3 regions of the Streptomyces sp. NPDC057623 genome follow, and region 1 is predicted to be linked to each of the others. Evidence: riboswitches for the same ligand, from Rfam matches in the RefSeq annotation. Region 1 holds a riboswitch; each other region holds the start of a gene.
The links. Region 1 has a riboswitch for thiamine pyrophosphate ahead of thiC (phosphomethylpyrimidine synthase ThiC). Riboswitches for the same ligand answer to the same signal wherever they lie in the genome.

Region 1 (3,268 bases):
CCCGGCGCCCCAGGCTGCGTATCGCGCTCCTCGAACGTCTGCGCATCCGGAACAAGGCGTCCTGCAGAGGTTGCTGGGACAACACCGCGAACAGCATGCCGAGTACGGCGCCCACCACGCCGTTGGGCCACGTCTATCCCGCCCATGTCAGAGACAGTAGTGATCTTGACGAGGCCGGGCGGCAACGTGCCCGTTCCGTTATGACGGCCGCACCCGCGTGCGCCCCTCGGAGAATCGGCTAGCCCCACCGTCCCGCGCCTCCGGCTCAACCCACCGGGCCGGCCGGAAACTCGGGACGGTGACCGGCGCAGCTCAGTCCGCCATCGGCAGGTACACCCTGTTGCCCGCCGCAGCGAACTCCTTCGACTTCTGAGCCATGCCCTCCTCGATCTCCTCCTGAGACCCGCCGTGCTGGCGGCGGATGTCCTGGGAGATCTTCATCGAGCAGAACTTCGGCCCGCACATGGAGCAGAAGTGAGCCGTCTTGGCGGGCTCGGCCGGCAGGGTCTCGTCGTGGAACTCCCGTGCCGTGTCCGGGTCGAGAGCCAGGTTGAACTGGTCCTCCCACCGGAACTCGAAGCGGGCGTCGGACAACGCGTCGTCCCACTCCTGCGCACCGGGGTGCCCCTTGGCGAGATCGGCCGCGTGGGCAGCGATCTTGTAGGTGATGACGCCGGTCTTGACGTCGTCACGGTTGGGCAGGCCCAGGTGCTCCTTGGGCGTGACGTAGCAGAGCATGGCCGTGCCCCACCAGGCGATCATCGCGGCACCGATGCCGGAGGTGATGTGGTCGTACGCGGGGGCGACGTCGGTCGTCAGCGGGCCGAGCGTATAGAACGGAGCTTCATCGCAGATCTCCTGTTGAAGGTCGATGTTCTCCTTGATCTTGTGCATCGGGACATGTCCCGGGCCCTCGATCATGGTCTGTACGTTGAAACGCTTGGCGATGGTGTTGAGTTCCCCGAGGGTCCTCAACTCCGCGAACTGCGCCTCGTCGTTGGCGTCCGCGATCGAACCGGGCCGCAGACCGTCGCCGAGGGAGTACGTCACGTCGTACGCGGCGAGGATCTCGCAGAGTTCCTCGAAGTTCTCGTACAGGAAGCTCTCCTTGTGGTGCGCCAGGCACCACGCGGCCATGATGGAGCCGCCGCGGGAGACGATGCCGGTCTTCCGATTGGCCGTGAGCGGTACGTACGGCAGGCGCACACCGGCGTGGACCGTCATGTAGTCCACGCCCTGCTCGGCCTGTTCGATGACCGTGTCCTTGTAGATCTCCCAGGTCAGCTCCTCGGCCCGGCCGTCGACCTTCTCCAGCGCCTGGTACAGCGGCACCGTGCCGATGGGGACAGGGGAGTTGCGCAGCACCCACTCGCGGGTGGTGTGGATGTTGCGGCCGGTCGACAGGTCCATGACCGTGTCGGCGCCCCAGCGGGTAGCCCAGGTCATCTTCTCGACCTCCTCCTCGATGGAGGAGGTGACCGCGGAGTTGCCGATGTTGGCGTTGACCTTCACCAGGAACCGCTTGCCGATGATCATCGGCTCGATCTCCGGGTGGTTGACGTTGGCGGGCAGCACCGCCCGGCCCGCGGCGATCTCCTCGCGGACCACTTCGGGGGACACGTTCTCCCGGATGGCCACGTACTCCATCTCGGGTGTGACCTCGCCGCGACGCGCGTAGGCGAGCTGTGTCACCGCCTTGCCGTCGCGGCCCCGACGGGGCTGGCGCGGCCGTCCGGGGAAGACCGCGTCGAGGTTGCGCAGGCCGCCGCGAGGCGAGGTGTGCTTGATCCCGTCGTCCTCGGGACGGACGGGACGGCCGGCGTACTCCTCGGTGTCGCCCCGGCCGATGATCCAGTTCTCCCGCAACGGGGACAGCCCCCTGCGGACGTCCGTGTCGGCGAGTGGATCGGTGTACGGGCCCGAAGTGTCGTACAACGTGACCGACTGCCCGTTGGTGAGGTGCACCTGGCGGACCGGCACCCGCAGATCGGGGCGTGAACCCTCGACGTACGCCTTGTGCCAGCCGATGGACTTCCCGGCCTCCTCGGACGTGTCGCCCTGAACGGAGGCAGGCGTGCGTGCGTCCTTGATGGTCATGAGACCTACTCCCTACGCCGGCATTACCCGGTAACAGGTTCGGCGGTCGACGCAGCGGCTTCCGTCTGCCGACGTTTCGTGTGAAACATCACTCGCGATGGGTGATGTTTCATGTGAAACATCGCTGGGACGGAGGTCAGCGCCCTCTCAGCCCGGTGCTCCGAGCTCCCGCGTGTACAAAGGTGGCACCACGCTAGCGTCAATTCGGGCGCGGTGAACAGAGGGCCCCGGTCGTTCTTGCGATGATCGGTCGGTGACCACGACCCATGAACCCCCGTACCCTCCGTCCGAGCCGCCACGTGGCTCCGGCTCCGGAAACGGCCCCGCGCGGGGCAACGGCCGTACGGACGGCCGGGGTTCAGGTGCTCCCGTCGGCAGATACGACGGTGGTTACGGTCATGCTGCCGGCGGCGGTCACGACGATCACACGTCCGGAACCGGTGGTTGGCATGAACACGGCTTCGGACCCGGTGGGATGCAGGAGCACGAGGGCGGGGTCGGCGGCGGGCACGGATCCGGTTCCGGGGGCCTGCACGATCACGGTCACGGTGTCGGCGGCCCTCCGGGGCGGGGGCCCGGCCCGGGTGACGGACACGGTCACGATTCCGGTGGCGGTCATGGGCATGGTCCCGGTTCCGGCGGTCGGCGTGGCGGCGGTGACGGTGGCGGTGGCGGTGGCGGTGGCGAGCACGGGCCTGGGCATGGGCATGGGCATGGGCATGGGCATGGGCATGGGCACAGTCATTCCCACGGCCCGGCGGCTCCCGTATCCCAGCATCTGCGCAAGGTCATCGCGGCGATCCTGATCCCGTTCGCCGCGGCGGTGGTGGTGGGGCTCGCTGTGCTGTGGCCGGGCGGAGCCCCGCCGCACGAGCGCACCGGGGTCGGATTCGACCGGCAGACACAGCAGGCCACGGTCACCAAGGTGGTCGAGCTGAGCTGCAAGGACGTCAACGCCTCGGGAGTCCCCCCGACCGGCGACACCTCCACCGCCGAGGGCTCCTCCGCCGTGCAGCAGGACAGCGGCACCTGCAAGAAGGCGACGATCCGGGTCGACACGGGCAAGGACAAGGGCCGTACGTTCACGGAGATCGTGCAGCCCGACCAGTCACGCCAACTGCACGAGGGCCAGGAGGTCGTGGTCGCCTACGAACCCTCCGCGCCCAAGGAC
Region 2 (3,268 bases), on a different contig from region 1:
GACGAAGGGCCGATCCACACCGGATCCCGGGTCCGGGTCACCCGGCGCGTCGGCAGCCGCGAGATTCCGATGACCGTGGAGTTCGACGAGCTCGACCCTCCGCACAGCTGGGATCTGCACGGGATCGACGGCCCCGTCAGGCCCCGTACCCACGGCGAGATCGAGCCGCTCGAGGGCGGCCGCCGGTCCCGCGTGACGATCGACATCGACTTCGAGGGGCACGGCCTCGGCAAGGTTCTGGTGCCCCTGGTCGTCCGACCGCAGGTCCGCAAGGAACTCCCGCGCGACGAGCAACTCCTCAAGAACAGGCTGGAACGCACGAACGACTAGCTACGCCGCGCAGACGTCCCTCAGCTCCTGCGCCACGGCATCGATCCGGCTCGAATCCGGCTCGAATCCGGGTCGGTGGCGCTGTTCAGGACGGCCCGGTCGTAGTCCGCGATCGTCTCGTTCAAGTCGTCGACCGCGGTGCCGACCTTGTCGTCGTCCGTGGTGATGTCGATCGGGGCGAGCCGCTTGCCCTGCAGCGCGCCGGCGATCTGCACCTGTGGAGCTGGCGTCGCGTGGTGCGAGTACCGGGGGCGGCCGGGTCACACAATTCGATCTGCGACACTGGTTGAGCTATGCCTAAGCCCGGAGAACTCACTTTCGTCGCCCCCCGCGGAGCCAAGAAGCCGCCGCGGCACCTTGCCGACCTCACGCCCGGGGAGCGCAAGGACGTCGTCGCCGCGATCGGCGAGAAGCCGTTTCGTGCCAAGCAGCTCTCGCAGCACTACTTCGCGCGGTACACGCACGACCCCGAGCAGTGGACCGACATCCCGGCCGGGGCGCGTGTCAAGTTGCGGGAGGAACTCTTCCCGGAGCTGATGACCGTCGTACGGCATCTGTCGACGGACCAGGGCGACACGCGCAAGACGCTGTGGCGGCTGTTCGACGGGACGCTCGTCGAGTCGGTGCTGATGCGGTACCCGGACCGGGTGACCATGTGCATCAGCTCGCAGGCGGGGTGCGGGATGAACTGCCCGTTCTGTGCGACCGGGCAGGCGGGGCTGGACCGGAATCTGTCGACCGCCGAGATCGTCCATCAGATCGTGGACGGGATGCGGGCGCTCAGGGACGGGGAGGTCCCCGGGGGGCCCGCTCGGCTGTCCAACATCGTCTTCATGGGGATGGGCGAGCCGCTCGCCAACTACAACCGGGTCGTGGGGGCCATCCGACGGCTCACCGATCCGGAGCCGGACGGGCTAGGGCTGTCCCAGCGCGGCATCACCGTCTCGACCGTCGGGCTCGTCCCCGCGATCCACCGGTTCGCCGACGAGGGCTTCAAGTGCCGGCTCGCGATCTCGCTGCACGCGCCCGACGACGAGCTGCGCGACACCCTGGTGCCGGTCAACACGCGCTGGAAGGTGCGTGAGGTGCTCGACGCCGGGTTCGAGTACGTCGGGAAGAGCGGACGGCGGCTGTCGATCGAGTACGCCCTCATCCGGGACATCAACGACCAGGCCTGGCGTGGTGACCGGCTCGGGCGGCTGCTCAAGGGCAAGCCCGTGCATGTCAATCTCATTCCGCTGAACCCGACTCCCGGGTCCAAGTGGACCGCCTCCCGGCCCGAGGACGAGAAGGCGTTCGTCGAAGCCATCGCCGCCCATGGTGTGCCGGTGACGGTCCGGGACACCCGTGGCCAGGAGATCGACGGAGCGTGCGGGCAGCTCGCCGCGACCGAGCGGTAGTCTGGCCACCGTAAGACCGCCGTAAGTACATCTTCATATTCCGACAGGGGAGCGCCACAGCGCTGAGAGTGCGGCAATCGGGCCGCAGACCCTCTGAACCTTGCCCAGGTCATTCTGGGTAGGAAGTTCGGTCACTACTCAAGCTGTTGCGCCCTGCCCGGGACCCCGGAGGTCCTGGGCAGGGCCGCGTCTCTTCCTGGTCACCCAGGAGGAATTCAGTGAGCAACACCCACAAGCGGTTCGCGGCTGTCGTCGTGGGCCTCGGCATGGTCGGTCTGTCCGCGTGCGGGTCGTCCGACTCCGGCGGCTCCGAGTCGGACGGCTCCGGCTCCAAGACCGTCACGCTCGTCGCCCACGACTCGTGGGCCGTCTCGAAGAACGTCCTCGCCGCCTTCGAGAAGCAGTCCGGGTACAAGGTCAGGGTCCTGGAGGACGGCGACGCCGGCCAGGCCGTCAACAAGGCCATCCTCACCAAGGACAACCCGCAGGGCGACGTCTTCTTCGGTGTCGACAACACCCTCCTCTCGCGGGCGCTCGACAACGGGCTGTTCCAGTCCTACGAGCCCAAGGGCTCCGACCTGATCCTGCCCGAGTACCGGGCCGACCAGGACCAGCACCGGGTCACGCCGATCGACACCGGCGACATCTGCGTCAACTACGACAAGGCGTATTTCAGCGAGCACAAGCTGGCCCCGCCCAGCTCGTTCGACGACCTGGTCAAGCCCGCCTACAAGGACCTCCTCGTCACCGAGAACGCCTCCACCTCCTCGCCGGGCCTCGGCTTCCTGCTCGGCACCGCCGCCAAGTACGGCGACGACGGCTGGGAGGGCTACTGGAAGAAGCTCAAGGCGAATGGCGTGAAGGTCGTCGACGGGTGGGAGCAGGCCTACAACGAGGAGTTCTCCGGCTCGGCCGGTGGCAAGAAGGCCAAGGCCGACCGGCCGCTCGTCGTGTCGTACGCCTCCTCGCCGCCCGCCGAGGTGATCTACGGCGACCCGAAGCCGACGACCGCGCCGACCGGGGTCGCGACCGGTACGTGCTTCCGGCAGGTCGAGTACGCCGGGCTGCTCAGCAACGCCAAGAACACCGAGGGCGGCAAGGCGCTCCTCGACTTCCTGCTCACCAAGGAGTTCCAGGAGGACATGCCGCTCAACATGTTCGTCTACCCGGTGCGGGAGGCCGCCCAGGTTCCCGAGGAGTTCACCAAGTACGGACCTCAGGCCAAGGATCCCGAGACCATGGACCCGGCGAAGATCGCCGACAACCGTGACGACTGGGTCAAGTCGTGGACCTCGCTCGTACTGAAGTAGCCGAGGCGGTCCCGCGTAAGGGACGCGCGCGGAGCGCGGCGGTGCGGCTCGGCCTCGTCGCCGTGCCCGTCGCGTTCTTCGCGGTCTTCTTCGCCTACCCCGTCACCGCCATCGTCGCGCGCGGGCTGAAGGCCGACGGGGTGTGGCAGTTCGGGCGTATCACGGACGTGCTCGGGCAGTCCGACATCCGGCACGTCCTGTGGTTCACCACGTGGCAGGCGCTCGCCT
Region 3 (3,268 bases), on a different contig from region 1:
GAAGGCGGTCGTCGGCCAGGACCTCGCCGTGCGCGCCGAGCTCGATGCCCGAGCCGGCCAGCCAGGCCGTGGCGGGCCGCGCCCCGATGCCGACCACGACGGCGTCCGCGGGCAACCGTGCGCCGTCGTCGAGGATCACCGCGCCGGGCTCGACGCGCCGCACGCGCGCGTGCGTCCGCAGCACCGCCCCGCTGTCCGCGTACCAGGCGGTCATCGGCGCGGCCACCTCCGCGGGCAGCGCCCCGGCGAGCGGCCGGTCGGCGGCCTCCACGACCGTCACCGCGCAGCCCGCCTCGCGCGCGGCGGTGGCGAACTCCGCGCCGATCCAGCCCGCCCCGACGACCACGATGTCGTGCTGCCGGGCGAGCACCGGCCGCAGCCGCTCGGCGTCGTCCAGGGTGCGCAGCAGGTGCACGCCGGGGACGCCCTCCGTGCCGGGCAACCGGATGGGTTCGGCGCCGGTGGCGAGCACGAGGACGTCGTACGGGACGGACCCGGACTCGGTGTCCAGTTCATGGTCGGCGGGGCGCACGCCCAGCACCTCGCACCCCAGCCGGAGTTCGATGCCGAGTGCGTCGAAGTCGACGTCGAAGGCGGACCCCTCGGACTTGCCGAGCAGCACGGCCTTGGACAGGGGCGGCCGGTCGTACGGCTGGTGGGGCTCGGCGCCGATCAGTGTGACGGTCCCGGTGAAGCCCTGTTCGCGCAGGGCGACCGCCGTCTGCACACCGGCCATGCCCGCGCCGGCGACGACCACGCGGCGTGCCGGTGACGTGCCCCGTTGCTGCGTCTGCTCGCTCACCTGATCACCATAGACAACTGACTGTTCATCAGTCAGGGGGCATGCTCGGTGAGCTGCTCCACAACGCTTGTACCGGCGCCTTCCTGCGACTCCCACTCCCAGGTCTCCTCCAGGCGCACCCGCCCGTCGGGAAGCCCGACCACCGTGGACACGCAGTGGCCCGCGGACGTCGTCCCGTCCCGCTTGAGCTGCACGTACCGGAAGTCCAGCCGGTCGCCGTCCCTGGTGCCCACCAGGTGCCCGCGCACGACGTCGCCGCCCGCGTACTCCGCCCAGATCTGACCATCCTTCTCGTGGTAGGTGAACCGGGTGCGGGTACCCACCTGACCTGGGGCTTGGTCCGCCACGGGGGCGAGGACGAGACCGTCGAGCGAGCGGGCCATGGGTACGGGCTCCCTTACTGGGACTCACGGGGGCGGGCTAGGGTGGCCAACGTAAAGCACACGCGGGAGCCCGGACGCACCGGGCTGAGAGGGAGGCTGGCGGCCTCCGACCGTACGAACCTGATCCGGGTCATGCCGGCGAAGGGAGGGGCTGGACGCCCATGTCGCGTACGCGAACGTCAGACGTCCTCGTCGTCGGGGGCGGAATCATCGGCCTGGTCACGGCGTGGCGGGCCGCGCAGCGCGGGTTCACGACGGCCGTCGTGGACCCGGAGCCGGGCGGCGGGGCCGCCCAGGTGGCGGCCGGCATGCTGGCCGCCGTCACGGAACTGCACTACGGCGAGCAGACCCTGCTCGGCCTGAACCTCGCCTCGGCCCGCCGCTACCCGGACTTCGCGGCCGAGCTCACCGACCTCACCGGCCATGACCTCGGCTACCGCCAGTGCGGCACGCTCGCCGTGGCCCTGGACGCCGACGACCGCGCCCATCTGCGCGAACTGCACACCCTTCAGCGCCAGTCGGGGCTGGACTCCGAGTGGCTGTCCGGGCGGGAGTGCCGGCGTCTGGAGCCGATGCTCGCACCGGGCGTGCGCGGCGGGCTGCGGGTGGACGGCGACCACCAGATCGATCCGCGGCGGCTGGCCGGGGCGCTGGTGGCCGCGTGCGAGGACACGGGCGTGATCTTCCACCGGATGTGGGCCGAGCGCCTGTCCGTCGCACGGGAGAGGGCGACGGGCGTCGTCACGACCGACGGCACGACGCTGGCCGCGGGGCAGGTCGTCCTCGCGGCCGGCAGCCTCAGCGGGCGGCTGGCGGGCGTTCCGGACGCCGCACTTCCGCCCGTACGCCCCGTGAAGGGGCAGGTGCTGAGGCTGACCGTGCCGAAGCGGTACGCGCCGTTCCTGAACCGGACCGTGCGGGCGGTGGTGCGGGGCAGCCAGGTGTACCTGGTGCCGCGCGAGAGCGGGGAACTGGTCGTCGGGGCGACGAGCGAGGAGCTGGGCTGGGACACGACAGTGACCGCGGGCGGGGTGTACGAGCTGCTGCGGGACGCGCACGAACTGGTGCCGGGCATCACGGAACTGCCGCTCACCGAGACGCGCGCGGGCCTGCGCCCCGGCTCCCCGGACAACGCGCCGGTGCTCGGCCCGACCGAGCTGGCGGGGCTGTCGCTGGCCACCGGGCACTACCGCAACGGCGTGCTGCTGACGCCCGTGACCGGCGATGTCATGGCGCACGTCCTGACCACCGGTGAACTCCCGGACCAGGCCCGTCCGTTCACGCCCGCGCGCTTTCGGGCCGCCGCACTCACGGAGCAGCCCGCATGAACCTCCCGGTCACCATCTCGGTCAACGGCGAGCGTCGGCAGGTCGAGCCCGGCACGGCTCTCGACGCGCTCGTGCGCTCCCTCACCGCGGCCCCCTCCGGAGTGGCCGCCGCCCTCAACGAAACCGTCGTCCCGCGCGCGCAGTGGTCCTCGACGTCCCTCTCCGAGGGGGACCGCGTCGAGGTCCTGACCGCCGTCCAAGGAGGCTGAACCATGGCCGACGATCCCTTTGTCATAGGTGACATGTCCTTCACGTCCCGTCTGATCATGGGCACGGGCGGGGCGCCCAGCCTGGAGGTCCTGGAGCGGGCGCTGGCGACGTCCGGTACGGAGCTGACCACGGTCGCGATGCGACGGGTGGACCCTTCGGTGCACGGCTCCGTGCTGTCGGTCCTGGAACGGCTCGGGATCAGGGTGCTGCCGAACACCGCGGGGTGCTTCACGGCGGGCGAGGCCGTGCTGACGGCCCGCCTCGCGCGCGAGGCGCTCGGAACGGACCTGGTCAAGCTGGAGGTGATCGCCGACGAGCGGACGCTGCTGCCGGACCCGATCGAGCTGCTGGACGCGGCGGAGACGCTGGTGGACGACGGGTTCACGGTGCTGCCGTACACGAACGACGACCCGGTGCTGGCGCGGAAGCTGGAGGACGTCGGCTGTGCGGCGATCATGCCGCTCGGCTCCCCGATCGGCTCGGGGCTCGGCATCCGCAATCCGCACAACTTCCAGTTGATCATGGAGCACGCGCGCGTGCCGGTG

Region 2: linked by a shared signal. The riboswitch ahead of ACFU95_RS46110 (thiamine ABC transporter substrate binding subunit) and the one ahead of thiC (phosphomethylpyrimidine synthase ThiC) in region 1 are both predicted to bind thiamine pyrophosphate.
Region 3: linked by a shared signal. The riboswitch ahead of thiO (glycine oxidase ThiO) and the one ahead of thiC (phosphomethylpyrimidine synthase ThiC) in region 1 are both predicted to bind thiamine pyrophosphate.

The regions. Positions count from the first base shown of each region.
Region 1 is NZ_JBHVGZ010000021.1:50,799-54,066, forward strand. Features, by position in the region: gene ACFU95_RS22270 (hypothetical protein) at 1-118, opposite strand, end outside; gene thiC (phosphomethylpyrimidine synthase ThiC) at 313-2,097, opposite strand; TPP riboswitch at 2,090-2,279, opposite strand; gene ACFU95_RS22280 (YibE/F family protein) at 2,573-3,268, shown strand, end outside.
Region 2 is NZ_JBHVGZ010000095.1:27,897-31,164, forward strand. Features, by position in the region: gene ACFU95_RS46095 (SRPBCC family protein) at 1-330, shown strand, start outside; gene ACFU95_RS46100 (hypothetical protein) at 351-545, opposite strand; gene rlmN (23S rRNA (adenine(2503)-C(2))-methyltransferase RlmN) at 624-1,730, shown strand; TPP riboswitch at 1,766-1,873, shown strand; gene ACFU95_RS46110 (thiamine ABC transporter substrate binding subunit) at 1,997-3,040, shown strand; gene ACFU95_RS46115 (ABC transporter permease) at 3,016-3,268, shown strand, end outside.
Region 3 is NZ_JBHVGZ010000109.1:14,081-17,348, forward strand. Features, by position in the region: gene ACFU95_RS47855 (NAD(P)/FAD-dependent oxidoreductase) at 1-802, opposite strand, end outside; gene ACFU95_RS47860 (hypothetical protein) at 835-1,185, opposite strand; TPP riboswitch at 1,238-1,349, shown strand; gene thiO (glycine oxidase ThiO) at 1,347-2,513, shown strand; gene thiS (sulfur carrier protein ThiS) at 2,510-2,722, shown strand; gene ACFU95_RS47875 (thiazole synthase) at 2,726-3,268, shown strand, end outside.